3 regions of the Georhizobium profundi genome follow, and region 1 is predicted to be linked to each of the others. Evidence: riboswitches for the same ligand, from Rfam matches in the RefSeq annotation. Region 1 holds a riboswitch; each other region holds the start of a gene.
The links. A riboswitch is a leader RNA that binds a small molecule or an ion and turns the genes downstream of it on or off. The one in region 1 is predicted to bind cobalamin.
Positions count from the first base shown of each region.

Region 1 (9,515 bases):
GCGCGAAAACGCGTCTCCAAGATGTGGACCAGCAGGGAAGGACTGCAGCGGATGACTATGGATAGCCTGGAGACCGGTGGCGGCAATTCGCAATCGGACGGCGATCGCCCGCTTTTTCGACGCGCCGATCTATCCGTCTTCCAGCCGAAGCCCGACCGCTTCTACGACGTCGCCTATTCGCAGACCGTCCGCGCGATGGTGCAGGCCGTGCTCGAGGCGGAAGCACCGGTGCGCGACGACGTGCTTGCCCAGCGCATCGCACGCGCCCATGGCTGGCAGCGAACGGGAGCGGCGATCCGTAGCCACATCGAGCGCCACCTCAAGACTGTGGAATCCTCGACCGAAGAGGGTGGCCGCTTTCTATGGCGTGATGGTCAACAGAACGAGCCGATCGCCTATCGTCACCACGCCACCGAGGACGACAGACGGTCCGTCGGCGACATTGCGCTCGTCGAGCTCGCAGCGTTGGTACGCGAGAACCCTAAGCTCGTCGAAGCCGAAGATCCGGCATTGGCATTTTCCCGGATGATCGGGTTGAGCCGGCTGACCGCACCGAGCCGTGCGCGACTGGACGCGGCCATCGAACAGGCGCAAAGTCGGTAATCAAGAGGATACCTATCGATATGCGCGCAGACGCTCGCCCGATCATCATCAACGCGCTGGACATTCAGGACAGGGGCGGAGAGATCGTGCTGAGTTGCGAGGCGGCGGATGGGCAGGACCTCGTGTTGCAACTGAACGACGAACTGGTGTCGAAGCTCTCCGCGGCCCTGAAAGCGCGGGACGAGGCGCGCTTTGCCGGGCAGGAATGCCTGCATCCCGGCGAACTCAACGCTTCGAACGACGATTGATCGCTCAAACGTTCTAAACGCGGCCAAGCGGCTGGATGATGGTCCGGCCGTCCACTTCGGCAATATGGGCAGTGATGCCATAGATGCTGCCGAGCATCTCGTGGCTCAGCACGTCTTCGGGCAGCCCGTCGGCCTTGATCGTTCCAGCGTCGACCAGAAGAATGCGGCTGCACCAGCGGGCGGCCAGCGCCAGATCGTGAATGCAGACGAGCACGGTCGTGCCGCCTGCGGTCAGATCGGTCAATACCTGCATGAGATCGATCTGATGCCCGGGATCGAGCCCGGCGGTCGGTTCGTCCACGAGGAGCAGCGGCGCTTCCTGCGCAAGCGCCCGGGCGATCAGCGCGCGGGCGCGCTCGCCGCCCGAAAGCTCGGTTGCCGGCACGGCGCGCAGATGTTCCACATCCATCCGTGCCATTGCGCGATCGATCGCCTCGAGATCCGCATGCGCAAGCGGTGCGAAGGGCTTGCGGTGCGGGGTGCGACCGAGCGCGACGAGATCTGCGACGGCGATGGGCCAGGCAATCTCACGTTCCTGCGGAAGATAGGCGATGCGCCGGGCGCGTTCGCCGGCACTTATGCGCCGCAGATCGACGCCATCGACCTCCATGGTGCCATGGCTGGGCAACAGGCCGACAAGGGCACGCAGAAGCGTCGATTTCCCCGCGCCATTGACGCCGACAAGCCCGATCATTTCGCCCTTTGTCGCGGTGAAGGAGACGCCATCGAGCACCGCACGCCGTCCGAGCCGCACCGACAGGTTCTGAACGACAAGCCCGCTCATGCAGCGCTCCTGCGGTGCTTGATCACGAGCCACAGGAAGAAGGGAGCACCGATCGCGGCCGTTAGCACACCGAGCTTCAGGTCGCGCTCCGGCGCGATCAGGCGCACGGCCACATCTGCCGCCAGAAGCAGGCATGCGCCGCCGAGTGCGCTTGCAGGCAGCAAGCGTGATGGTTGCGAACCGACGAGCGGGCGCAGAAGGTGCGGGACGATGAGCCCGACAAAGCCGATTGCGCCTGCCACGGCCGTCGCTGCTCCAACGCTCAACGCCGTGCCGAATGTTGCCAGCAGGCCCACCCGACGCATGCTTGTTCCCATGCTGGCGGCCGTGTCCGGCCCAAGCGTCAGCGTGTCGAGCATGCGGCCAAGGCCCGCGAGCAAGGCCCAGCCGGCGAGCATGAAGGGCGCTGCCAGATAGACGTGGACCATCGATCGATCGGCAAGCGAGCCCAGCATCCAGAAGACGATTTCGAGCGCGGCGAACGGGTTGGACGAGAGATTGAGCACCAGCGAGGTCATCGCTCCGGCAAGGCTCGAGAGTGCAACGCCCGCCAGGATGACCGTCAGGGCGCTGCCCATCCGGCCAGCAAGCAGATGCAGAGCGACGACGCAGGCAAGCGCACCGACAAGCGCCATCAGTGGCAGGGCAAGTGCAAAGGCCGCTGCCAGGCCGCTATGGATCGCGACGACCGCGCCGAGCGAGGCCGATGCGCTGACGCCGAGCAGGCCGGGTTCGGCCAGCGGATTGCGCAGATAGCCCTGCAGCACCGCCCCGGAAAGCCCGAGCGAGGCGCCGATCATCAGGCCGAGAAGCGCCCGTGGCAGGCGGATTTCCCACATGACCAGTGTCAGCGCGCTGTCGTCGGGCGAGACGAGCACGCGAAGGCTGTCGACCGGCGAGATATCGGCCGGCCCGGTCAGAAGCGACAGGAAGAACAGCATAAGCACGAGCACGGAGAGCCCGCCGAGCAGCGCCTTGGTGCCGGCTGGGCGCGTCATGGCCGGCCAACCGCGATGTCGGCTGCAGCATTCTGCAGGAGTTCGATCGCATCGAGGGTGAAGGGCCCGCCGCACACCCAGTGCGGGCCGGGCAAAGAAAGCGTTCGGCTGGTCGCAGCCACGCGCCGGAAGGCGGGATGGGCGAAGTTTTCCTCGGCACGCACGCGCACTTCGTCGCCGTCATCGGTCGTCACGAGAATGTCGGGCGCTTGCATGACCATGACCTCGAGCGGCACGCGCCCCATGCCCGTCACGCCGAGCGCATCCGCAACATTGGTGAGACCGGCGGCTTCAACCACCGCATGGGCAAGCGTGCCGGGCCCGAGCGCATAGCTGTCGGGCTCGTAGATGGCGACATCGAGATTCGACTGGTCGCTGGCCAAGCCGGCTAGCCGCGCATCGAATGCGGCGACAAGCTCCGCAGCATCGTCTTCCCGCCCGAGAATTTCGCCCATCCGCTGAAGGTTTGACCGGATGTCATCGAGCGACGTTTCCGGTGCAAATTCCTCGACGCGGATGCCGAGCCGGCGGAGCATCGCAACTGTGCTGCGGGTGGTGAACGTTCCGGCAAGCACCAGATCCGGGTTCAGCTGATGGATTTCCTCGGCGCGCCCGTAATTGATCGGATAGGCTGCTGCATCTTCGGCCAGCATGGAATAATCGGCGTCACGGGCAAGGCTTGAAACCGAGATCAGCTGGCCGTCGGCGGCAAGCAGCATGGCAAGCTGATCGGTGCAGACATTCATTGACACCACGCGTTGCGGCATGGTCTCGGCGCTGGCTGTCGGCGCGGCGGCAACGGCCACCACGCCGACTAGGCTCAGCAGAAAGCTGCGCGCGCCAAGCGTCAGAACGATCCCCTCAATCCAACGAAGGCCGTCCGGCCTTGCGCGTTGTAGCCGAAGATTTCCTGGTATTCCTCGTCGAACAGGTTCTCCACCCGGCCATAGGCCTCGAACGTCTCGTTGAACCGGTAGCTGCCGCCGATATTGACCGTCTGGTAGGCGTCGAGCGTCACGCGGCTGGGCAGCGTCGGAACGAAAGCGACATCCTCCATCTCGCCGTTGAAGATCACTTCGCCGAAGAGCGACGCGCGCTCTTCCATGAAGCGATAGGTGAGGCCGAGCGATCCCGAGTGGCGGGGTCTGCGCACTTCGGCAAGGCGCGGTCCCCCGCTCTGGCTCTGCTCGCTGGCATCGAGATAGGTGTAGCTGCCCCTGGCCGAGAGCCCCGATCCGAGATCGAACGTCGCAGCGATCTCGATGCCCTGACGACGGCTTTCGCCCAGGAGGTTGATCGGCGTCGACGCATAGGTCGGCGCCGGTCCGAACACCGTTGCGATCTCGTTCGTCAGGTCCTGGTTGAAATAGGTGAGATCGACGATGAGTGCCCCGCCGAGGAAGCCCTGTTCAATGCCGATATCGAACCCGATGCTTTCTTCCGGAACGAGATTGGGGTTTCCGACGAAGCTCTCCGGATCATAGCCGAACTGCTCGATGAAGGTGGGATTGGTGACGCCCGTCCCGATCGAGGAGTGCAGACGCGTGAGTGTGCCTGGAACGGCCCAGGCACCGCTGAGGCTGAACGTCGTGGAATCGGCGAAGCGGTCGTTCAGATCGTGACGGATGGCACCATTGAGAAAGAACTGCCCGAGATACTCGCCGCGATATTCGGCAACGAACGAGTTCCCATCGCGGCTCTGGCGTTCGGTCAGGTGCGACGGCAGATAGGTTTCCCGCTCGAACTCGTACCCGCCTGTGATCTTGTGCGTGGCGTCGAGCAAGTTCGGCGTGTCGAACGCATAGGTCGCCTGATAGGAAGCGGTGACACGGTTGCCGTCGCTGGATGTTGCAAGCGCTCCATCGGTGAAGTTTTCACGGAACGTGTCGTTGCCGGAGATGCGCAGATTTTGCGTCCAGGCGCCATCGGCAGATTCATGCGTGAGCCCGAGCGAGCCGACAAGCTCTTTCGTCGCCGTTTCCTCGTCGCCATCTACGACCAGACCGACCAAGGGGCCGGGCAGGAAGTCCGGCGGTCCGAGCGTCTCGAAATTCTGCGGATCAAGTTCGCTGCGGCGATTGACGTAGCGAAGCGTGCCGTCGAGCGTCAGCCCCGGCATCAGGTCATAGGCGAACCGGCCGTTGAGCGTGGCATTGCGGTCGCCGTCCTTCTCCGAGCCGAACGGCGAGACATTGTAGCCGTCGCTGCGTCGGAACGTGGCGCCGAGCGACAGATCGAAATCGTCGCGCCCACCGCTCAGCGTCACGCCGCCGAGAACGGTGCCGTCCGTGCCGGTCTCGCTCCGTACGTTCGTCCTGAAGCCGCCACGCTCGCCGCGCTTGGTGATGACGTTGATGACGCCCGAGAGCGCGTTGGAGCCGTAAAACGCGCTCTGCGGCCCGCGCAGGACTTCGATGCGTTCGATGTCGGACGTCATGAGGCTGCCGAAATCGAATTCGCCGGCTGCCGTGTCGCTGACGTCCACGCCGTCGATCATGACGATGACGTGGTTGGCTTCGGCGCCGCGCACCCGCACCTGCGTCTGTGCACCGATCGATCCCATGCGGGAAACCGACAATCCGGGAACGGTGCGCAGGATATCGGCAACCGACGTCACTTGGCTTCGCTCGATATCTTCGGCGGTGATGACGGTGAAGGCACGGCCGGATTTTTCCTCTGCCACCGGCGTCAGCCCGTCGGTGACCAGCAGTCGGTCGAGAACGGTGGTGGTCTCGGTATCCTGAGCGCCGGCAACGCCGGCAGCTGCCAGCAGGATCGCGCCTGCTGGAATGAACGCTTTAAGCAATGGGTCTGCCCTTCGGGTCGTGGAACGGCTCGGTGGCGCGCTCCCGGTTTCATCAGAAACCGCAGACGGACGGACGGCAGAGGCGATATGCACAAAGGCTCACCAAAGGTCGCACCCGGCGTGCGGCAACACTCTTTCAAATGTCACCGCCACGGACGACCGCGCATGGACCACACCCCGTGTCCACGCATGGGTGACTGGAACAGGCAGGTCTCCTGACTTCCGCGTCAACGCTTCGTCTTCCGCCTTCCCGAATGTGCGAACACATCCAGTGGCATCGTGGAAGGAAGCTCGGCGGCTACAGTTGCGGGGGCAGTTGCGGAGTTGGCCGAATGGCCGAACCGCATTCCCTTTTCATCCACCCGAAGGTGAAACCCGTTCCGAGCACTCGTGTAGGGGCGGGCGTTCTGCGGGTCAATCCACAGGCTCGCCCATGCTGGGAAATCTTCTCTCCGAAAGATATTTAGAGCGTCTCTATGGTTTTCAGAGCGCCATCCAGCGCCTTGCCTTCCTCATCGAGAAGGGCGGCTTCGCGCAGGCGCCGCAGCCAGTCGGCCGCATCTTCCCGGTGGCGGATCATCGGCAGGCCGTCCATCACGCGTCGATATTTCGACAGGCCGCGCTCATGCGTGTCGGAGTAACCCTTGATCAGGCGCCGGCATTTCAGCACTTCGACGGCCAGATCGTAGTTAATGTCGCGGACCGACAGCGCCGTTTCCAGCCACTGCGCCATGTGCTTCATCTCCACCTCGTGGCGGAGCAGGCGGCGACGCGCGGGTTTCAACGTGGCAATCCCGTAGAGCATGCCGAAGCCGACGATGCCGTCGGTGCGGATGCGTCGGCCGCGGTTGAACACCTTGTCGAGCGCGCCGAACACCTTCGGGCTGTTCTCGATCCAGCGTCCTAGGCGGACGGGCAGCGTGCCACAGATTTCCTGCATACGCGGATGGAAATACTCCGTCACATGGGCGATGGCGTCGCCGCCGATCCCTTGTTCGCGCCGCAGCCGCGCCTCGCGGCTTGCGCGGGTCTTCAGGTCTGCCACGCGGATGATGTCGTCATAGACGAGCGCATTGGCGATGTACTTGGCCGCCTCGATCGACAGCCGCCATTCATGCGCGGCATCGTCGATGGCGATGACCCTCTTCAGATGGTCGAGATAGTCGCGGCCGTAGGCGAGATCCTGGTAATCCACGACCTTGCGCAGACCACGGCCTGCCATGTCCTGCACGGGGGCAGGAAGATCGCCGACCATGGAGCGCAGTGCGCGCCATTCGGAAACGAGCGCTTCCGGGCCCTCCGGATCGCGCGCTTCGGCCTTGACCGCTTCGGGAACGGCAACAGCCGGCGTCTTTCCGCCCGCAAGGGCGAGGTCGCAGGCCGCATTGAACGCCCGCAAGCTCGCTTCGACGCCGCGGCCGGAGCGCCGGATGGTGGCCTCATAGGCTTCACGCTCGAAGGGCAGGGCGCCGCTGCCGGCGAGCGCCCCGAACAAGCTCGAGGAAATCACGCTGCCGGCATCCACGGCGACCTGCTCCATGTCGAAACAGACGAGGCGGTGAGCGGCGGCGGCAACGGCTTCCGTCACGCCAGGTGAGTCCGCGCGGCCATCGCCCGGCACGATCTTCTCGGAAACTGCGAGCACACGGTGGGCCGAGGCGATGAGGGTCGTACGATCCGGCGTCACAAAGCCGCGCATGACGGCGCGCCCGGCTTCCATCAGCTCCGCGGCAATGAGGATATCGACGTCGCCGGGAGCCGGGCTCAGCGAGAAGACCGGATCGCGGCCGCCATCGGGGGTCATTTCCACATAGTAGATCGTCGCGCCCGTACGCTGGGCAACGCCCGCAACGGATGTCGATTGCGCACGATAGCCCGCATGTTCGGCGAGATCGATCACCCAGTCGGTGAGCACGCCGCCGCCCTGGCCGCCAACGGCCAGGATCGCGATCTTGATGATCGACGTGGTGGCGTCGACGCCGTCGGTTGGAAGGTCGGGAAGGCGGTGAATGGTCATCTCAATTCTCCGCGAAAACGAGGCGGCTGCGTTCGCGGCGGTTCTTGAGCCAGCCGATGACCTTGCGCCGCAGACGGTCGGCAAACCGGTCGACACTTGTCGGGTTCTGGATCAGGTCAGCGCGGTAGAAGGACGGGCAGAGCACGGCGGCATCAGCCACCTCGCCGCAATTGCCGCAACCCACACAGCTCTGATCGATGCTCGCGACCGGGTCGTCGCGCAGCGGATCGTCGAGCTGCTTGACCGAAAGCGAAGGGCAGCCCGAAAGCCGCATGCATGCGTGGTCGCCCGTGCAGACATCCTCGTCGACGCCGAAACGCGGCCGCACGACCCGTTCGCCGGCCTTGAGCGCGGCCTGCTTGAGCGGCTTTTCACGGCGCTGGCGGTTCAGCATGCATTCCGACGAGGCGATGATGACCTTTGGGCCACTCTCCTCGGTGGTCAGCGCTTCCTTCAGCGTGGCCTTGAGCTTGCCGACATCATAGGTGCGGTCGATCTGGCGCACCCATTCGACGCCCATGCCCTTCACAGCTTTGGCGATCGGGTGCTTGGTCGACTTGGAGCGGTTGTCGGCGCGCGACGACAGAACGTCCTGACCACCGGTCGCCGCCGAATAATAGTTGTCGACGATGACGATGACGCCGTCATTGCGGTTGAAGACCGCGTTGCCGACTGAGGAGGTGAGGCCGTTGTGCCAGAAGCCGCCATCGCCGACGAAAGAGATCGAACGCCGTTCCGCGTTCTTGTCGTTGAAGGCGGAAGCCGACGCCGGGCCAAGGCCGTAACCCATCGTCGTCGCGCCGAGCTCGAACGGCGCGTTGATCGAAAACAGATGGCAGCCGATGTCCGAGGCGATGTGGTGCTTGCCGAGTTCCTGTTCGACGAGCTTGGTGGCGGCGAAGATCGGACGTTCCGGACAACCGGTGCAGAAGCCCGGCGGCCGCATCGGCACTTTCGTCTGCAGTTGCTGGATGCTGTCGGTCGGCAGCGGCGTGTTCGGAGCGCGGCCCTTCGAAGGCAGGATGCCGCCGCCATGCTCGTCCAGGAAGGTGCGGATGCCGTCGAGCATGACCTGGCCGGTATATTCTCCGGCCATAGGGAAGGGGCCCTTGCCGATCAGCTTCGTCGTTCCGCCAGCCTTGTAGAGCATCGAGCCGAAGGCCTGCTCGATATAGTCTGGCTGGCCTTCCTCCACGACGAGCACTGCGTCCTTGCCGGCACAGAAGTCCAGGAATTCGTCGGTCAGAAGCGGATAGACACAGTTCAGGACATAAAGCGGAACCTTCGTCTCGCCGTAGATGTCCGCAAGGCCGATGCGCTGCAGGGCGCGAAGCACCGCGTTGTACATGCCGCCCTGCAGAACGATGCCGACTTTGGCTTCGTCCGGTCCGAAGAACTCGTTGACGTTGTTCTTGCGGATGTAGTCCATCGCCTGCGGTAGGCGCTTGTTGATCTTTTCCTGCTCGTGCAGGAACGAGGCGGGCGGCAGCACGATGCGGTTGGTGTCGCGGCGCGGATTCTCCAGCGCGTCACGCACGCTCATGCCCGGCCGCTTGTTGTCGGACGCGGTGAAGCGTCCATGCACATGGCAGCCGCGAATGCGCACCTGCATCATGACCGGCGTGTTCGATGCCTCGGACAGTTCGAACCCGTGGCGGACCGTCTCAACGATGGATGGCAGGTTTGGGCGCGGGTCGAGCAGCCAGATCTGGCTCTTCATGGCAAAGGCGTGGCTGCGCTCCTGCATGATGGAGGAGCCTTCGCCGTAATCTTCGCCGACGATAACGAGCGCGCCGCCGGTGACGCCGCCGGATGCAAGGTTTGCCAGCGCATCAGAAGCGACGTTGGTGCCAACCGTCGACTTGAAGGTGACCGCGCCTCGGATCGGATAGTGCACCGATGCCGCCAGCATCGCAGCTGCCGTCGCCTCAGAAGCGCTTGCTTCGAAATGCACGCCGAGCTCGCCGAGAATGTCCTGTGCGTCGGCCAGCACGTCCATCAAATGGCTGATCGGCGCGCCCTGATAGCCGCCGACATAACCGACGCCATTTTCGAGAAG
Region 1 covers NZ_CP032509.1:4,109,323-4,118,837, reverse strand. The annotation lists gene D5400_RS19885 (DUF3320 domain-containing protein) at 52-603, shown strand; gene D5400_RS19880 (hypothetical protein) at 624-851, shown strand; gene D5400_RS19875 (ABC transporter ATP-binding protein) at 865-1,635, opposite strand; gene D5400_RS19870 (FecCD family ABC transporter permease) at 1,632-2,633, opposite strand; gene D5400_RS19865 (ABC transporter substrate-binding protein) at 2,630-3,442, opposite strand; gene D5400_RS19860 (TonB-dependent receptor plug domain-containing protein) at 3,481-5,439, opposite strand; cobalamin riboswitch at 5,628-5,833, opposite strand; gene D5400_RS19855 (indolepyruvate oxidoreductase subunit beta family protein) at 5,903-7,456, opposite strand; gene D5400_RS19850 (thiamine pyrophosphate-dependent enzyme) at 7,458-9,515, opposite strand, start outside.

Region 2 (9,515 bases), 2.2 Mb from region 1:
GAGTTCGAACTGTCGATGGCTGTTGGTAAAAGGCGCGCGGATGCGCCGAAGGGCAGGGCGCTGGATGAAGCGGCACTGCTTGATGTGGAAAATCTGCTCGCCGGGCAGACGCTGGTCCGCGATAGGCTCATCGAATATCTGCATGTCATCCAGGATGCCCATGGCTGTCTGCCGGCGTCCCACATTCAGGCGCTCGCCGAGCTCATGCGTCTGTCGCAGGTTGAGGTCTATGAAGTCGCCTCCTTCTACGACCATTTCGATGTGGTGCGCGAAGGCGAGCCGCGACCAGCGCCGCTGACGATCCGCATCTGCGACAGTCTTTCCTGCATGATGGCCGGCGCGGAAGCGCTACTTGAGGCGACGCGACAGGCGGTCGACGGCCGTTTTGTGCGGGTTGTGCGCGCTCCCTGCATGGGGCGCTGCGCGACGGCGCCCGCCGCTCGCATCGGCGATCGAGAGGTGGATCACGCCACCGCAGACGGCCTGAAGACCATGGCGGACGAGGGCGCGATCGATGCGCTTCAGCCGGATTACATCGGCCTTCACGCCTATCGGGAATTCGGCGGCTATGCCCTTTTGGAGCGGGTGCGCTCGCGCGAACTTAGCGCCGAAGCCGTGATGAACGAATTGGCCGATGCCAAGCTTCGGGGACTTGGCGGCGCGGGTTTCGAGGCGGCCAAGAAATGGTCGATCGTGAAAGGGTATCCCGGCCCGCGTCTGATGACGATCAATGGTGACGAGGGCGAGCCCGGCACCTTCAAGGACCGGTTCTATCTGGAAAGCGATCCGCATCGCACTTTCGAGGGCGCACTGATCGCTGCGCATGTCGTCGAAGCGGAGCGCATCTATCTTTACATGCGCGACGAATATCCGGCGGTGCTCGCCATCCTGCGCCGCGAGATCGCCGCGCTCGAGGAGGCGGGGATCATCGAGCGCGGTTTCATCGAGCTCAGGCGTGGTGCCGGCGCCTACATCTGCGGCGAAGAAAGCGCGATGATCGAATCGATCGAGGGCAAGCGCGGCATGCCGCGGCACCGGCCGCCCTATATCGCCGAGAAAGGGCTGTTCGGCCGCCCGACGCTCAACCACAATGTCGAAACGCTCTGGTGGGTGCGCGATATCGTGGAGAAGGGTGGCGAGTGGTTCGCCGCGCAAGGCAAGCCGGATCACCCGGGCCTGCGCTCATGGTCCGTCTCGGGCCGGGTCAAGCATCCCGGCGTCAAGCTTGCACCGGCCGGCATAACCGTGCGCGAACTGATCGACGAGCATTGCGGCGGCATGGCCGAGGGGCACCGTTTCAAGGCCTACCTGCCGGGTGGCGCCTCCGGCGGCATCCTGCCTGCCTCAATGGACGACGTGCCTCTGGATTTCGGTGGCGCACTCGCGAAGCTCGGCGGTTTCGTCGGCAGCCATGCGGTCGTCATCCTGTCCGACCAGGACGACATCAAGGCGGCCACCATCAACCTCCTCGAGTTTTTCAAGCACGAGAGCTGCGGCCAGTGCACGCCATGCCGGTCCGGCACGGAGAAGATGGTGGAGCTCCTTAAGCGTCCCTGCCATCTGGATGAAGAGACGCTGCGCGACCTCGAATCCGTGATGCGCGATGCCTCCATCTGCGGGCTGGGGCAAGCGGCGCCAAACCCGGTGAACCATCTTCTGACGCATTTTCGAGAGGATCTGGGGTGAGCGACGAAGCCTTCAGGATACTCTTCACAGCCTGGGCCGCGCTCGCTGTGGCTATTGCCGCGCCCGGCCCCAACCTTGTTGCCGCCGCCTCCACCGCGCTCGGAAACGGGCGCGCTATCGGCTTCTATACGGCGGTGGGAATTGCGACGGGGTCTTTCCTTTGGTCGCTCGCTTCAGGTTTCGGGTTGTCCGTGGTCTTCGCACTCTACCCACCTTTGCTGCTGGTGCTGAAGATCGGTGGCGGCCTGTATCTTCTTTATCTCGGCGTGCGCGGTTTGTTGGCGGCATGGCGCAATGTCCCCGGCGCCATTCGGCCTGATGGCAGAGCGCTTTTGCCCGCCGCAGCGTTTCGCCGTGGGCTAACCGTTTGCCTGCTCAACCCGAAATCGGCGCTCTTCTGGGCGTCGATCTCAACATTCGTGCTGTCGTCCGGCGCGTCGAAGGGCGTGATCCTCGGCTTCTGCATCGTGGCGGGGCTCACCTCCGCCAGCATTTACGGCGCTTATGTCTTCGTCTTCTCATCAAAAGCCTTAATGGGCACCTACAAGCGACTGATGCGGTGGTTCGAAGCCGCCTTCGGCGCATTCTTCTGTCTCGTTGGCGGACAACTGCTTCTGTCACGCTGAGATCTTTCGAACGGAGCCTGTCCCATGTCGAAAACAATCCGGTTCATGCTCGACGGCAAGGCGGTTGAGGCCGCCGAAGGCGAGACGATCTGGCAGGTGGCAAAGCGCGAAGGCACGCGCATCCCCCATCTCTGCCATCTGGACAAGGTCGGCTACCGGCCGGACGGCAATTGCCGGGCGTGCATGGTGGAGATCGATGGCGAGCGCACGCTTGCCGCGTCCTGCATCCGGAAGCCGACCGAAGGCATGGAGGTGAAGACCCAGACGGAGAGGGCCGACAAAGCTAGGCGCATGGTTTTCGAAATGCTCGCCGCCGACATGCCTGCACAAGATGCCGGCCCAGACGACCAGTCATCCTTCTGGCAGTGGGCGGGATCGATGGGCATCTCCGGCTCTGATCGCCTGCGCTCGAAATTCGACCACCAAACCACCGAACTGCTGCACGACGTGTCGAATCCGGCCATCGCGGTCAATCTCGACGCCTGCATTGCCTGCAACGCCTGCGTACGCGCCTGTCGCGAGGTGCAGGTGAACGACGTGATCGGCATGGCCGAACGCGGCAGCCACATGGTTCCTGTCTTCGACATCCACGACCCGATGGGGCTTTCCACCTGCGTTACATGCGGCGAATGCGTCGAAGCGTGTCCGACGGGTGCGCTTTATGAAAAATCCCTGATGGACGCCGATGCCCGCACGCGGACCGTCGAGCAGTTCGACAAGGTTGTGGATTCGGTCTGCCCGTTCTGCGGCGTCGGCTGCCAGACGACGGTGCGCGTCAAGGACGACCTGATCGTCCAGGTCGATGGCCGCGACGGGCCGGCGAACGAAAACCGGCTTTGCGTCAAAGGCCGTTTCGGTTTCGATTATGTGCGCTCGCCGGACCGGCTGACGAAGCCGCTGATCCGCCGGGACGATGCGCCGAAGTGTGGCGACATCAATCTGAAGGGCGCCGACCCTCTGACTGTCTTCCGCGAAGCGACGTGGGAAGAGGCGCTCGAGCGCGCTTCTAGCGGGCTTACGAAGATCCGCGACGAGCGCGGCGGCCAGGCCATCGCCGGGTTCGGCTCGGCCAAGGGTTCGAACGAGGAAGCCTATCTCTTCCAGAAGTTCATCCGGCAGGGCTTCGGCACCAACAATGTCGATCACTGCACGCGGCTTTGCCATGCGTCCTCGGTTGCCGCGCTCATGGAAGGCGTCGGCTCAGGTGCGGTCTCGGCGCCGTTCAACGACGCGCTGAAAGCCGATTGCATCATCGTCATCGGCGCGCGCCCGACAACGAACCACCCCGTTGCCGCGACCTATTTCAAGCAGGCCGCCAAACAGGGTCGCAAGCTCGTCGTCATCGATCCGCGCAAGCAGGACCTGATGCGTCATGCGAGCCATTCGCTGGTCTTCAAGCCCGGCACGGACGTCGCGCTTCTCAACGCGATGCTCAATGTCATCATCACCGAGCGGCTCTATGACGAGCAATATATCCAAGCCAATGTCAGTGGCTTCGAAGCGCTGAAGGAGAAGGTGAAGGACTTCACGCCCGAGGCAATGGAGCCCGTCTGCGCGGTGCCGGCGGCGACCATTCGCGACGTGGCGCGGCTTTATGCCAAGTCGGAACGCTCGATCATCTTCTGGGGCATGGGCATCTCGCAGCACACGCACGGCACCGACAACTCGCGCTGCCTGATCGCGATGGCGCTGATCACCGGCCAGATCGGCCGACCCGGCACGGGGCTGCATCCGCTGCGCGGCCAGAACAACGTGCAGGGCGCCTCCGACGCCGGTCTCATCCCGATGGTTTATCCCGATTACCGTTCGGTGGAAGATGCCGATATCCGGGCCGAATTCGAAGATCTCTACGGCCGGCCGCTCGATGCCAAGCGCGGCTTGACCGTCGTGGAGATCATGGACGCGATCCATGATGGCGAGATCAGCGGCATGTATGTGATGGGTGAAAACCCGGCCATGTCGGACCCGGATCAGATCCATGCACGCGCGGCGCTCGCCAAGCTCGATCATCTGGTGGTGCAGGACATCTTCCTCACCGAAACCGCCTGGCACGCCGATGTCGTGCTGCCGGCTTCCGCGCATGCCGAGAAGCTCGGCACCTATACCAACACGAACCGGCAGGTTCAACTTGGCCGGCCGGCCATTTCTTTGCCGGGCGACGCGCGGCAGGATTGGGAGATCATCCAGGATCTCGCCAGGGCGTGCGGTCTCGACTGGCATTATGGCCATGTCTCGGAGGTTTACACCGAGATGGCTTCCGTCATGCCGTCGCTTAAGAACATCAGCTGGGATCGTGTCGAACGCGAAGGCTCCGTGACCTACCCGGCCGATGGTCCGGATGTTCCTGGCAACGAGATCATCTTCGTCAACGGTTTCCCGACCAGGGATCGACGCGGCAAGATCGTGCCGGCCGATCTTTTGCCGCCGGACGAAGTTCCAGACGAGGACTATCCTCTCGTGCTGACCACTGGGCGGCTGCTTGAACACTGGCACACCGGTGCCATGACGCGGCGCGCCGGCGTGCTCGATGCGATCGAGCCGGAAGGCATCGCCTCGATGAACCCGCGCGAAATCGAGCGGCGGGGCATGCGACAGGGCATAATGGTGAAGGTGGAGACGCGTCGGGGAACGGTTGAAGCGCTTCTTCGCGCCGACCGGGAAGTCGCAGATGGTATGATCTTCATGCCGTTCTGCTTCAACGAAAGTCCGGCCAACGTTTTGACGAATCCGCAGTTGGATCCGTTCGGCAAAATCCCGGAGTTCAAATATTGTGCCGCGCGCATAGGCCTTGCGGATACTGAAACAGCGGCTCTTGGCGAGAATCGAGGCAGTTCGTCGTTAACGAAAGAATTGCCCAATTCATAATCGCTTAATCTCTAAATAACCCTCCGGTAACGATATCCGCGTAAGACTTCACGTGCGGGGGATAAACGCCGCCGAAGCTCCGGAAAAGGTCTCGCGTCCCGGAGCGGCCCGCCCTTTAGCGCCTCCAGTTACAAAAACAGCCGCGCCTGCACGAAGCAGGCGCGGCTGTTTTTGTTTGACCTTCCGGTCGCCGTCAGATGTCGAAGAAGCGGTGCCGTCTCGTGTTGAACGGGCCGCACTCGATCTGGTGACGCAGCACAAAATCGTGGGGACGTGCAGATGCGGCAGGGCGATTGGCCCCGGCAAAGCGGCGACGCAGATTGTTCAGGAAGTCACGCATGCAATTCACTCTTGAGGGCTGGAAACGCGTGCACCGCATATAAGCTTGTCGCCGCGTCGCCGCCGACATGCCAGCGCCACTAAATGTCGCAAAAATGATTGTTGGGGGAATGCCCGGCTCGTCGACCAAACTGCACCATGACGGCGGCGTTGCCCGATGCTAGGGAAGCCCAAATGCACCGGAGACAGTCGTTTGGCAAAAGCGCTGATGTTGCAAGGAACCGGCTCGGATGTCGGCAAGACCGTTCTGGTGGCGGGGCTTTGCCGGCTTGCAGCAAACCGTGGCCTCCGGGTCAGGCCGTTCAAGCCGCAGAACATGTCGAACAACGCTGCCGTCGCGGAGGATGGCGGCGAGATGGGGCGGGCGCAGTGGCTGCAGGCGCTGGCCGCCCGTACGCCACCTTCGATCCACATGAACCCGATCCTCTTGAAGCCGGAAAGCGAGACCGGTAGCCAGGTGGTCGTCCACGGGCGTGTCGTGGGCAAGGCCAGGGGCAGGGACTACCAGGCGCTGAAGCCGCGGCTGCTCGAAAAGGTGATGGAGAGCTTTGCGCGTCTCAAGCAGGATTGCGATCTTGTCCTCGTCGAAGGCGCTGGTTCGCCGGCCGAAATCAATCTGCGCGCCGGCGATATCGCCAATATGGGGTTTGCGACGAAGGCCGGCGTGCCGGTCGTGCTCGTCGGCGACATCGACCGGGGCGGTGTGATCGCCTCGCTCGTCGGGACGCATCACATCCTGCCGGAGGAAGACCGGCGCATGATCTGCGGCTATCTGATCAACAAGTTTCGCGGTGATGTCAGTCTCTTCGACGAGGGGCTGGCGGCGATCACGCGGTTCACCGGCTGGCAAAGCTTCGGTGTCGTCCCTTGGCTGGCCGAGACGGCCCGATTGCCGGCCGAGGATTCCGTGGCGCTCGAGCGATTGGCGGCGGGATCGGCGCGGGCGCTGAAGGTTGCCGTACCCGTTCTGTCGCGGATCGCGAATTTCGACGATCTCGATCCGCTTGCGGCAGAGCCTGAGATCGACCTTGTCTATGTGCGCAACGGCGAACGCTTGCCTGACGATGCCGGCCTGATCGTGATCCCCGGCTCGAAATCAACCATCGGCGATCTGGCCGCTTTCCGGGCAAACGGGTGGGATCTCGATCTTGCGCGTCATGTGCGCCGCGGCGGGCACGTGGTCGGCATTTGCGGCGGATACCAGATGCTGGGTCGCAGCGTTGCCGATCCGCTTGGGCTCGAAGGCGCACCATCGCGCGTCGATGGGCTCGGGTTGCTCGACGTCGATACGGTGATGGCGCCCGATAAGGTCGTCCGAAATGTCTCCGCTCATTCGACGGTATTCGATGAGCCGTTACAGGGATATGAAATCCATCTCGGCGTCAGCGAGGGACCGGATGCGGCCCGCGCGCCGGTCACGATCGACGAGCGACCGGATGGCGCCACGACCGCCGATGGGCGTGTGATGGGCACCTATCTGCATGGGCTATTCGCAGCCGACGGGTTCCGCCGCGCCTATCTCGCTGCACTCGGAGTTAGAGCCGTAGCAGACAGTTATGCGCAAGGCGTCGACGCCGCTCTCGACGCCATCGCCGCGCGGCTGGAACAGGTACTCGATGTCGACGGGCTTCTCGGTTCGGCCGCGTCTGTCTGATGCGCGGAGGCTCGAACGCGATTGACACCGATCGGGCGCCACGCCTATCTCTAGTGCATCGAAAGGTTTCCTGAGCGCCATTGGCGTTCGGGGATGAAAAGGGAATGCGAGGGGTGGACCCAATTCGGGCGCCTTGATCGCAGCCGACCCCGCGACTGTAGAGTGGCGAGGCTTTCCCATCCGGCGATTGCGTCTCGTTGGTCGATGCCCGGCATGGTGCAGGGCAGGCCATCGATGGGCAATCACTGGAAAAGCCACTGGAGTGGCGACTGCGCAGAACCACGGCTGGACGCCTCCTGTCTACGAATCGTCCGCCGGCGCAGCCGCCGCAAGCTCCGGGAAGGTGAGGGACAAGCCGTTGCACCGGACCTTCGGGTCCGGTGCTGCAGCCACGAGCCAGGAGACCTGCCTGTCGACATCGAACCTAGAGGGACGGGGTGTTCCGCTCTTGGCCAACAGTCTCGTTGCCGGGGGACCGGTCTATGGGGGAGACTGCGCGGTCAGGCGAACACGCCGTTCAGAGGCCTTTATGGCCTATCTGACACGGGAGTTGTCTTCATGATCGTCTTCAAGCGCGGCGTAGCAGCCGCATTCTTTACTGTGCTTGCCTCGTCTGCCTACGCCCATCATCCAATGGGCGGCGAGACGCCCTCAACCTTCTCTGCAGGTCTTTTGTCCGGCATCGGGCATCCGATCATCGGGCTCGACCATCTGGCGTTCATCATCGCCGTCGGTATTGCGGCCACGCTCACGCGCCATCGCTTTGCCATGCCGCTTTTCTTCATCGGCGCGACTGTTCTCGGCACGCTTGTTCACCTCGCAGCGCTGGGTCTCCCTTTCGTGGAAGTCATGGTCGCGCTGTCGGTCGCGGTGCTCGGCATCATGCTGCTTTCGGGCCGCGCTTATGCTCCGGCCGCCTACGCTGCCGTCTTTGCGCTGGCCGGCCTGTTTCATGGTCACGCCTATGGCGAAGCCGTGTTCGGAGCCGAGACGACACCGGTGCTCGCCTATCTCGCCGGCTTTGCAGCCACGCAGTACCTGATCGCGATCGGTGCTGGCCTCGCCGCGACGGCACTGTTCGCCACCGGCCGGACTGCCGACAACGTCGCCTTGCGGATCTCGGGCGGCGTCGTTGCAGGCGTCGGTGCCTTGCTCGTCGGCGAGCATCTGCTTGCCGCCATCGGTCTTGCCTGACCACATGGCGGAACAGCGCAACGGGGCGGTCTTCGTCCTTGGCGGAGCCCGCTCCGGCAAATCGGCCTATGCCGAAAAGCTGGCGCGGGAAACCGGCCTTCCGCGCCACTACGTCGCGACGGCGCAGGCCTTCGACGACGAGATGCGGGCGAGGATCGCGCGGCACAGGGTCGATCGTGGCGCGGACTGGGTAACCCATGATTGCCCGCTTTCGCTCACCGGGGTCCTGCGCGAGCACATCCGGCCGGACCGCGTCGTGCTGGTGGATTGCCTGACGCTTTGGGTCACCAATCTGATGATGGAGGAGCAGGGCGATGCCGCGATGGACGCTGCTTTCGACGATCTCGTCTCGCTCCTCGCCAGCCCGCCCGGTCGCGTGATCCTCGTCTCCAACGAGGTCGGCCTCGGCATCGTGCCGGAAAATTCCATGGCGCGCGCCTTTCGCGATCACGCAGGGCGCCTGCACCAGAAAATCGCTGCGGTCGCAGGCGAAGTCTACTTCGTCGCCGCCGGCCTGCCGCTCAAAATGAAGGGTTAGCTCCCATGCAATCGAAGATACCGGCAACGGTGATCACCGGCTTTCTCGGCGCCGGCAAGACGACGATCATTCGCAACCTGCTGATGAACGCGCAAGGCCGCCGCATCGCGCTTATCATCAATGAATTCGGCGATCTGGGCGTCGATGGCGACGTGCTCAAGGGCTGCGGTGCAGAAACCTGTAGCGAAGACGACATCGTGGAACTGACAAATGGCTGCATCTGCTGCACGGTCGCCGACGATTTCATCCCGACGATGGAAAAGCTTCTGGAACGGGACCGGCTGCCGGATCACATCGTCATCGAAACCTCCGGCCTCGCGCTGCCGCAACCGCTCGTCAATGCCTTCAACTGGCCGGGCATCAAGGAGCGGGTGACGGTCGATGGCGTCGTCACCGTCGTCGACAGCGCAGCGGTTGCAGCCGGGCGCTTCGCCGATGACGAGGACCGCGTCGATGCGCTCCGTGCCGCCGACGAGAGCCTCGATCACGAAAGCCCGCTGGAGGAGCTTTTCGAGGATCAACTGACTGCGGCCGACCTCATCATCCTGAACAAAAGCGATCTCGTCGATGCGGCGGGTCTCAGCGCTGTGCGCAACGATGTGGCGGCGCGCAC
Region 2 covers NZ_CP032509.1:1,936,190-1,945,704, forward strand. The annotation lists gene D5400_RS09030 (NADH-ubiquinone oxidoreductase-F iron-sulfur binding region domain-containing protein) at 1-1,686, shown strand, start outside; gene D5400_RS09035 (LysE family translocator) at 1,683-2,312, shown strand; gene fdhF (formate dehydrogenase subunit alpha) at 2,337-5,177, shown strand; gene D5400_RS21095 (hypothetical protein) at 5,371-5,517, opposite strand; gene D5400_RS09045 (cobyric acid synthase) at 5,710-7,170, shown strand; cobalamin riboswitch at 7,217-7,597, shown strand; gene D5400_RS09050 (HupE/UreJ family protein) at 7,729-8,364, shown strand; gene cobU (bifunctional adenosylcobinamide kinase/adenosylcobinamide-phosphate guanylyltransferase) at 8,369-8,902, shown strand; gene cobW (cobalamin biosynthesis protein CobW) at 8,908-9,515, shown strand, end outside.
Region 2: another riboswitch for cobalamin. It lies ahead of D5400_RS09050 (HupE/UreJ family protein); the one in region 1 lies ahead of D5400_RS19860 (TonB-dependent receptor plug domain-containing protein).

Region 3 (9,515 bases), 1.9 Mb from region 1:
GGGGCCGCCAGGGCGACCGGGTCCGGGACCACCACCCCAGCCGGGGCCGGGTCCACCAGGGCCACCCGGGCCACCCCAGCCTGGACCAGGCCCGGGTCCACCAGGGAAGCCGGGACGCGGTGGCGGTCCCGGCCGGCGGCATTCGCCATCGGCCACGATCCTGAATCCTTGGGCACGCGCCACGCACTGGTTGGGCAAAGTCTCGAGACGGCCGTTGCGATCGCCGCATACGGGCGCATAGATCTGAGGACAAACCTGCGGTCCGGGCGGCGGCCCCGGAGGACCGGGCGGGTACGGACGTGGGCCGTCCTCTACGACGACGCAGCCCGACAGGATCGACAGAAGAACAAACGAAACACCTACCGATTTTGCGGAAAGAAACGACATACAGAGCCTCCTCGCTCGGCGAAGGCGAAGAGACATCTTCGCTCAGCGAGAAATGCTACCGCTGTCCGGTTGTAGGCGCAACAGACCTCACGCGGCGAGACGGCTGTCGAGCCCATCCATCGCAGCAAACGCCTCGGCGATGACTTCAGGACCTGCCCCACGCTGGCTGGAGCGCTCCGACAGGATTTGCCGGAACCTTCGCGCACCCGGAACACCCTGAAAGAGACCGATCATGTGGCGTGTGACGTGCACCAGCCTGCCGCCTGCCGCCATGTGGCGGGCGGCGTGCTCCATCATTGCATCCCGCACGTCCGCCCAGTCCACCGGCGCCAATTCCTCGCCATAGATTAGCCTGTCAACGTCAGCCAGTTGAGCCGCATTGTGGTAAGCAGCCCTGCCCATCATGACACCATCGACATGGCGCAGATGCTCGGCGGCCTGATTCAAATCCTGAACGCCGCCATTGATCCCGATGAAAACATGCGGGAATTTCTGCTTGAGCCGATAGACGCGGTCGTAGTCGAGCGGCGGGATATCCCGGTTTTCCTTAGGGCTAAGCCCTTGCAGCCATGCCTTGCGGGCATGCACCCAGAGCGCATCTGCGCCAGCGTCCAGAACGGCTGATGCGAGCGAATCCAGCGCTTCTTCCGGATCCTGGTCATCGACGCCGATCCGGCATTTCACCGTTACCGGGATCGACACGGCGCTTCGCATTTCCGCGACACCCTTGGCGACGACTTCGGGCGTTTGCATAAGGCAGGCACCGAAAGTGCCTGACTGGACCCTGTCGGACGGGCAGCCGCAGTTCAGGTTGATCTCGTCATAGCCGAAATCGGCGCCGATCCTGGCCGCTTCGGCAAGCTTGTCGGGGTCCGATCCCCCGATCTGAAGCGCGACGGGATGCTCGACTGGATCGAAGCCGAGAAGCCGGTCCCGGTCTCCATGGATCACGGCATCGGCGACGACCATCTCGGTATAGAGCAGGCTTTGCTTCGTCAGCAGCCGATGGAGAAAGCGACAGTGCCTGTCAGTCCAGTCCATCATAGGTGCGACGGCGAATGTATGCTGGGGGTAGGTCATGGCCTGCCTGGCGGAATTTTGAAGGTTCTGCCGCTCGGTAGCGGCTACTTTGAGGCTGACATATCGGTGATAAGCGCCGCGACGGCAAGTCTGGTGTCAGACGGGAGCGGATGGCTTGATGGTGGCTTCGGCAGCCAGCAGTTCCCCATCCGCCCGCCCCTCGATGCCGGCGGCGTTGGCTTCATCTGTATCGATGTGCATTTCGGTGAAGGCGTTTGGTGAGACGCGAACCAGTGTTCCGGACAGCGTCAGGGCGCGATCACCCTGCCCGACCCGAACATCGACTTCATCGCCATCCTTCAGTCCGAGCCGGGCGGCGTCCTGCGGATTTGTATGGATGTGCCGTGCGGCGATGATGAGCCCGTCACTGTCAATGGCGCCAGCCGGGCCAATGAGCCGAACGACCGGCGTGCCATCGAGCCTGCCACTGTCGCGCACCGGCGGGGCGATGCCGAGCGCGAAGCCGTCTGTTCGCGAAATCTCGATCTGGGTTCTGGCACGCAGTGGACCGAGAATTGCGACATTGTCCAGCCGGCCACGCGGCCCTTCAAGCGCCAGGCGTTCCCTGGCGACCCAATGGCCCTGCTGGCGCAGCTGACCGGCCGGGCTCAGGCTGTAGCCGGTCCCGAACAGAGCATCGACCGCATCCTGATCGAGATGCACGTGGCGCGCGGAAATCGCGACCGGAACCGTCAAGGCGCCGTTGGCTGGCGCTTTCAGTAAGGCGCTGACTTCACGCGCGATCATCAGTTGCTCCGCCGTTTCGGTGACGACAACGCGAACGCGCGAGCCGTATGCCTGGATCTGCGGCACGGCATGATCGGTGAGATCGACATGTCCGTTCCGTTCGGTGTCCAGCATGAGCCCAAGAAAACCGAGACCCTCGCAGATGCGCCGGCGCATTGCGGCGGAGTTCTCGCCAATGCCGCCGGTGAACACCAGCGCATCGAGCCCGCCCATGGCGGCCGCGTAGGCGCCGACATATTTGCGGGCGCGGTAGGCATAGATTTCGATTGCAAGCTGCGCCGCCGCATCGCCCGTTGCGGCCATATCCTCCACGTCCCGCATGTCGGCGGTCCCGGTGAGGCCCTTCAAGCCGCTTTCTTCATAGAGCGCCTTTTCGACGGCTTCTGCGTCGAACCCGAGATTGCGCTGCAGATAGCCGAAGATGCCGGGGTCCACATCGCCCGAACGCGTGCCCATGACGAGCCCTTCGAGCGGCGTCATGCCCATGGAACTGTCGATGCTCTCACCGAGCTGGATCGCGCAGGCGCTCGCACCATTGCCTAGATGAAGACTGATGACACGCAGGTCGCGGAGGTTCTCGCCGAGTGCTTCGGCCGCGCGCAACGCAACGTATTTGTGCGAAGTGCCGTGGAAGCCGAAGCGCCGCAGCCCGGCCTCACGCCATGCGGCCGGCACCGCATAGGTCGTTGCCCTCGGCGGGTTCTTCAGATGGAAGGACGTGTCAAAAACAGCGATCTGCGGCTTGCCCGGCCATGTCGCTCTGGCGTGACGGATCCCTGCGAGGCCGCCGGGATTGTGCAAAGGTGCAAGCGGCGTGAGCGCCTCGATGGCTGCGATGACAGGTTCGTCGATGATCGCCGGAGCGGCAAACCTTTCGCCGCCATGGGCTATGCGGTGGCCAATGGCGTCGATCGCGCCGAAGTCGAAGCGCTGAAGGATAACGGGCACGGCCGCGATGGCAGCCTCGACCCCGGTTGCAGCAACGTCTTCTCGGCTCTCCCGACCATCGACGACAAGCTTCAGTTCCGCCGTGGACCGGCCGAGCCGATCCACCGTCGCCTTGAGGCGATGGCGGATCGTAGCGCCATCCATGTCGAACACACCGAACTTCAGGCTGGAGCTGCCCGCGTTGAAGACGAGAATGCGCAAGATGGATCAACTCCCCGGGGGCGAGCGGCTACATCCGGTTGTCGGACGGCCGCTTTCAGTGGGTCGAGCAGGTGGCGCAGAGGCCGCGCAGCTCCACGGTCGTCTTGCGCGGCTTGAAGGCGCGTTCGCGCATCCATGTCCCAAGTCGCGTTTCGATCTCGGCATCGGAGAACTCCTCCACCTGCCCGCAATTCTCGCAAATCGCGAAACCGATCATGCCGTGGCTCGCGCAATGGGGGTGCGCGCAGGCGATGAAGGAATTGAGGCTTTCGAGCCGGTGGACGAGGCCGAGTTCCTGCAGCTTGTCGAGTGCACGATAGACCTGCAGCGGCGCCCGAAACCCCTCGTCACGAAGCTGGTCGAGGATCGTGTAGGCGCTCAAAGGCCCTTCCGCACTGCTCAGCGCATCGAAGACGAGCTTCTGGTTCTTGGTCAGATCGCTCAGTGGACGTTCGTGAACGTGGCTGGTCATCGACGACCTCCCTCCTGCGGCTGTGGCCCGGATCTGCGAACCACCGGCGCGATCTGGCTGACGAGGAACAGGGCAAGCGCGGCAACCACGATCGACGGTCCCGAAGGCGTATCGAACTGCAACGAACCGAACAAGCCCGAAACGACGGCGACGACGCCGATCAGCGAGGCCATGACGGCCATCATTTCCGGCGTGCTAGAGAAGCGACGGGCCGTGGCTGCGGGGATGATCAGCAGCGAGGTGATGAGCAGGATGCCGACGATCTTCATGGCGATCGCAATCAGGAGCGCCATCAGGAGCATGAAGGCGACGCGCGCGCGTTCCGGATGCATGCCTTCCGCTTCGGCCAGCTCGGCATTGACCGTCGAAGCCAGCAGTGGGCGCCAGAGCCAGGCGACGCCGGCGAGCACCATCGCGCCGCCACCCCAGATGAAAGCGATGTCCGTGCGCGAGACTGCGAGGATGTCGCCGAAGAGGAAGCCCATCAGGTCGATGCGCACCCAGGTCATGAAGGCGACCATGACGAGGCCAAGCGCCAGCGTCGAATGCGACAGGATCCCGAGCAGCGCATCTGTCGAGAGCGACTGGCGTCGCTGCAGGAGAAGCAGCGCAGCCGAAACGAGCGCCGCGACGACGAAGACCCCGACCATCAGGTTGATGTCGAAGAGAAACGCGATGGCGACGCCGAGCAGCGCCGAATGCGCCATGGTGTCCCCGAAATAGGCCATGCGCCGCCATACGATGAAGCAGCCGAGCGGACCGACCGTGATGGCCACCCCGATACCGGCAAGCAGCGCGCGGGTGAAAAAGTCATCGAGCATGGTGATGCCCCTTGTGCCCATCCTCATGCTTATGGGCCGCAACCGGCGCGGCATCGGCATGATGATGATGCTCGCCGGCATGGTCATGGTGATGGCCGTCATCGGGATGGCAATGGTCCGTGACCGAACCATCGGCATGCTTGACCCGGCCGTCGGGCAGATGGGTGTGGTCGTGGTGATGACTGTAGACTGCCAAGGTCGAAGCAGCACGCGCGCCGAACAATTGCAGATATTCCGGGCTCTTCGCAACGATCTCCGGCGCACCGCGGCAGCACACATGGCCGTTGAGGCAGATGACCGTATCGGTTTCCGCCATCACCACATGCAGATCGTGGGAAATCAGCAGAATGCCGCAGCCGGTCCTATCGCGGATCTGCTTGATCAGGTCGTAAAGCTCGATCTCGCCGGAAAAATCGACACCCTGCACCGGCTCGTCGAGAATGAGGAGATCCGGGCGGCGCACCATGGCCCGCGCCATCAGTGCGCGCTGAAACTCGCCGCCCGAGAGATGCTGGACCTCGGCATCGGCCAGGTGAGCAATGCCCACAGCCTCGAGCGCTTGGTCGATTTCGGCGCGAGGCTGGTTTCCGGTCAGCGTCATCAGCCGCCGCACGGACAAGGGCAGCGTCCAGTCGATGGCGAGCTTCTGCGGCACGTAGCCGATGGTCAGATCGGCTTTGCGGGAAACAGTGCCCTCGTCCGCCTTCATCAACCCGATGGCAGTCTTGGCCGTGGTCGACTTGCCGGACCCGTTCGGACCGATCAGCGTGACGATCTCACCGGGCGAAATGGTGAAATCGACGCCGCGCACCAACCAGCGCCCGCCGCGCCGGACCCCGACGCCGCTCATCTCCACAAGGTTTGTCCGCTGCACCATCAACCCTTTCGATGCGCCATTTCGGCGCTTGTCACCGCATATGGCACACGTTATAGCGTTACACAAGAAACGTTATATGATTACAATCGACCCAGAAACTGAGGGACAGGCATGAAATCTTCCGCACTCATCGCATCGTCGGCCGCCGCGTTCATGGCAGCGACTGCCCTGACAGCCTCCCCCGCCTTGGCGCTTGACGGTGTCGTTACGTCGATCAAGCCGATCCACTCGCTGGTCGCAGGCGTCATGGAAGGCGTGGACGAACCGGAACTTCTCGTCAAGGGCGCCGCGTCCCCACACACTTATACTCTGCGCCCATCGGATGCAGCCATGCTCCAGGACGCGCCGCTCGTGTTCTGGGTGGGTCCGGGGCTCGAGCCATTCCTCAATCAGCCGCTCGACACGTTGAGCGCCAATGCGCGCGTGGTGACGCTGGAACAGACTGAAGGCATGACGCGGCTTGAGTTCCGCGAAGGCGGCGCCTTCGAGGCTCATGATCACGGTGACCATGGCGATGGTCATGCCCATGAAGAGCACGCGCACGACGATCACGACCACAGCCATGACGATCATGATCACGGCCATGATGACCACGGCAACAACGAAGACCATCATCACGAGCAGAGCCACGATCACGCCGAGGAAGCAGGCGCTGCGCACGACCATGGCCACGAGGACCACGCGGCTCACGATCATTCCAGCGATGACTATGCCGGACACGATCATTCCGGCACGGATCCGCATTATTGGCTGGATCCCGAAAATGCCAAGCTGATGGTCGGCGCGATCGAGGCCGCTCTGGCCGATGCCGATCCGGACAACGCCGACACCTATCGCAGCAATGCAGAAGCGTTGACGGCACGGATCGACGAGCTGTCGACTGAAATCGCCGCGACCGTCGAACCGGTTGCCGATCGGCCCTTCATCGTCTTTCACGATGCCTACCACTATTTCGAGAACCGGTTCGGTCTCCAGGCTGCAGGCGCGATCACGATCAGCCCGGAAGTGGCGCCGGGTGCGGAACGCATCTCCGAACTGCGCCAGCGGGTCAACGAACTGGATGCCGCCTGCGTTTTTGCCGAGCCGCAATTTGAGCCCCGGATCGTCAATGTCGTGATCGAAGGCACAGATGCGAAGGCGGGCGTGCTGGATCCGGAAGGCGCGGAGATCGCCGACGGGCCTGATCTCTACTTCGAGCTTCTGCGCAACATGGCGACGTCGTTCGCGACATGTCTCGGCGAAGAAAGCTGATCGCTACGCTTGATTGAAACCCCAACGAAGAAACGCCCCGGCAGCGCTGCCGGGGCCATTTTTTCTAATCGCGGTGATCGCAGTCCTGCCAAATATCAGATGATGCCGGCCACGATGGCGACACCGGCAAGCGCCATCACGCCGCCACCGGCGCGCGCTGCAAGCACGCCCTGCGAGCGCGAAAGCTTGCCGATACCAAGACCGGCTGCGATGCCTGCAGCATGGAGCAGAGCTGTCGCAGCCATGAAGCCGAGGCCATAGGCGAGCCCTGCGCTGTCCTGCGGCATTTCGGTGCCGTGCGCATGACCGTGGAAGATGGCGAAGAAGCCGACGAGAGCCATGGCTGCTGCGACCGGCATCTGGCGACCGAACGCGGCGGCTGCACCGATGGCAACGATCGACAGGCCGATGCCGAGTTCGACGAGCGGCAGATCGAACGCGAATGCGCCAAGAACGCCGCCGATCGCCATGGCGCCGACGAAGGCTGCCGGGACGAGCCAGAGCGGCCGTTTCGAACTTGTGCGGTCAGCGACCAAATACGCCAGGAAGCCGACGGCGATCATGGCAAGCAGGTGATCTAGGCCGCCCAGCGGGTGCATGAAACCATAGGCGAAGCTTGCATTGTCATGGCCGCCATGCCCGGGATGGGCAAAGGCCGCCCCGGTCGAAAGCGCGAAGGCTGCAAGTGTGGTCAATATGCGCATATCAAATCCTTTCGGGGCCCTCCGCCCCATCTTTGGGTCGTATCTGCGGCTTTGCCGCGTGGCTGACGGCCGGTCTCCTGGCTCGGGACCAATCCCCTCCGCCTTCCCGATGCAAGAAGCGCACCAGTGGCATGATGGAAGGGCATCGTCCCTGACAGTCGCGGGGGCGGCGCCGGCTTTTCACCGGCTTCCCGTTTCACCTTGAAGATCAAGGCACCGTCGCAACGATTGGTGACAGCGGCCGCGACAAAACACAACCGCTGCCAATGCTCATTTCTTGAGCAAAAGCCGACGCTTCACTTCTTTTTACGGGCAGGCCCTTTGCGCTCTGCCGATGCGGCCCAGAGATTGATGTCGGCCTCACGGGCGTAACTGTCGATTTCGGCCAGTTCAGTGTCGGTGAAATCGAGATTGGCGAGCGCACCGACACAATCTTCCACCTGCGACACGCGGCTGGCGCCGATGAGCGCCGAGGTGACGCGGCCACCGCGCAGAACCCAGGCGATGGCCATTTGTGCCAGCGTCTGGCCGCGCTTCTCGGCGATCTCGTTCAGCGCGCGGATATTGGCGAGGTTCTTGTCGTTGAGGAACTCCGGCATCAGGGACTTGCCTTGGCTGGCACGGCTATCCTCCGGCACGCCCTTCAGATACTTGATCGTGAGCATGCCCTGGGCGAGCGGCGAGAAGACGATCGAGCCGATGCCGAGATCGTCGAGCGCATCGAGAAGGCCGTCATCTTCGACCCAGCGGTTGAGCATCGAATAGCTCGGCTGGTGGATGAGACACGGCGTGCCGAGGTCCTTGAGGATCGCCGCAGCTTCCCGCGTTCGCTGGGCGTTATAGGACGAGATGCCCGCGTAAAGGGCCTTGCCCGAACGCACGATCTGATCGAGCGCCATCATCGTTTCTTCAAGCGGCGTCTCCGGATCGAAGCGGTGCGAATAGAAGATGTCGACATAGTCGAGACCCATCCGCTTCAGGCTCTGGTCGCAGGAGGCAATCACATATTTGCGGCTGCCCCACTCGCCATAGGGCCCCGGCCACATGTCGTAGCCAGCCTTGGACGAGATGATGAGTTGATCGCGGTAGCCGGCAAAATCGGTCCGTAGGATTTCGCCAAAGGCCGTTTCGGCCGATCCGGGCGGCGGGCCGTAATTGTTGGCGAGGTCGAAATGGGTGATGCCGAGATCGAAGGCGCGGCGGCAGATGTCGCGTTTGGTCTGATGGGGTGTGTCGTCGCCGAAATTGTGCCAGAGACCGAGGGAGATCGCGGGGAGCTTCAAGCCGCTGCGGCCGCAACGGTTGTAGCGCATCGTTTCGTAACGGTTTTCAGCCGGCTGCCATGCCATGGCGCAATCTCCCTTCATGCGTTGGAGCGCGAGGGATAGGCGCTCTACCGCCAAAACGGAAGAGGCTTCAGGCCTTGTGCCGCGCGGCCTCGCGGATCAGCGCAGACAGCGTCTCGCCATCGCCGATGGTATTCGCCATCAGGAGAATGAGCCGGGCGTTGAAGCGCTGTGCTTCGTCGTTGGAGAGGGCCCGTTGCGCCGCCATGAGCTCGGCATAGAACCGATCGCCGGCGGGGCCCAGCCGGTCTTGAAGAATGTCGGTCATCGGCCGGCTCCAAGCGCGCGTTGATGTGCAGTGGCAATGTCGTCGGCGCTGGGTGCGACGAACGCTGCCGCGATGTGCTGGTCCGGCCGAACGAGGTAGGTGAAACCCTGACCGAGCCGCCTAAGCGCATGGCCGTCCAGATCGATCAGGCAGTCGTCGCCTGCCGAAGCATCGGCCGCGATCTGGATCATCGGCAAGTCGTGCGACATTGGCCTGTCACGTTCCGTTGTCAGCAGGCAGAATTCGCCGCCGATCTCGTTGAGCAGCCAGGTCGAGCGGTTGCCCTTGAGCAGCGGCGCATCGGGCAGAACAGTGCCCGGCTTGACGGGTGCGCCGGTGTCGCACGGCGTCTGCAGCGACAGCCCTTCCAGCGAACAGGGCAGCGACAGCCGACCGGAATTGACGAGACGCCG
Region 3 covers NZ_CP032509.1:2,217,671-2,227,185, reverse strand. The annotation lists gene D5400_RS10535 (Kazal-type serine protease inhibitor domain-containing protein) at 1-387, opposite strand, end outside; gene dusA (tRNA dihydrouridine(20/20a) synthase DusA) at 475-1,467, opposite strand; gene D5400_RS10525 (acetate/propionate family kinase) at 1,564-3,363, opposite strand; gene D5400_RS10520 (Fur family transcriptional regulator) at 3,419-3,835, opposite strand; gene D5400_RS10515 (metal ABC transporter permease) at 3,832-4,656, opposite strand; gene D5400_RS10510 (ATP-binding cassette domain-containing protein) at 4,646-5,533, opposite strand; gene D5400_RS10505 (zinc ABC transporter substrate-binding protein) at 5,645-6,784, shown strand; gene D5400_RS10500 (HupE/UreJ family protein) at 6,880-7,488, opposite strand; cobalamin riboswitch at 7,538-7,724, opposite strand; gene mgrA (L-glyceraldehyde 3-phosphate reductase) at 7,785-8,837, opposite strand; gene D5400_RS10490 (DUF2783 domain-containing protein) at 8,905-9,102, opposite strand; gene D5400_RS10485 (FAD-dependent oxidoreductase) at 9,099-9,515, opposite strand, start outside.
Region 3: another riboswitch for cobalamin. It lies ahead of D5400_RS10500 (HupE/UreJ family protein); the one in region 1 lies ahead of D5400_RS19860 (TonB-dependent receptor plug domain-containing protein).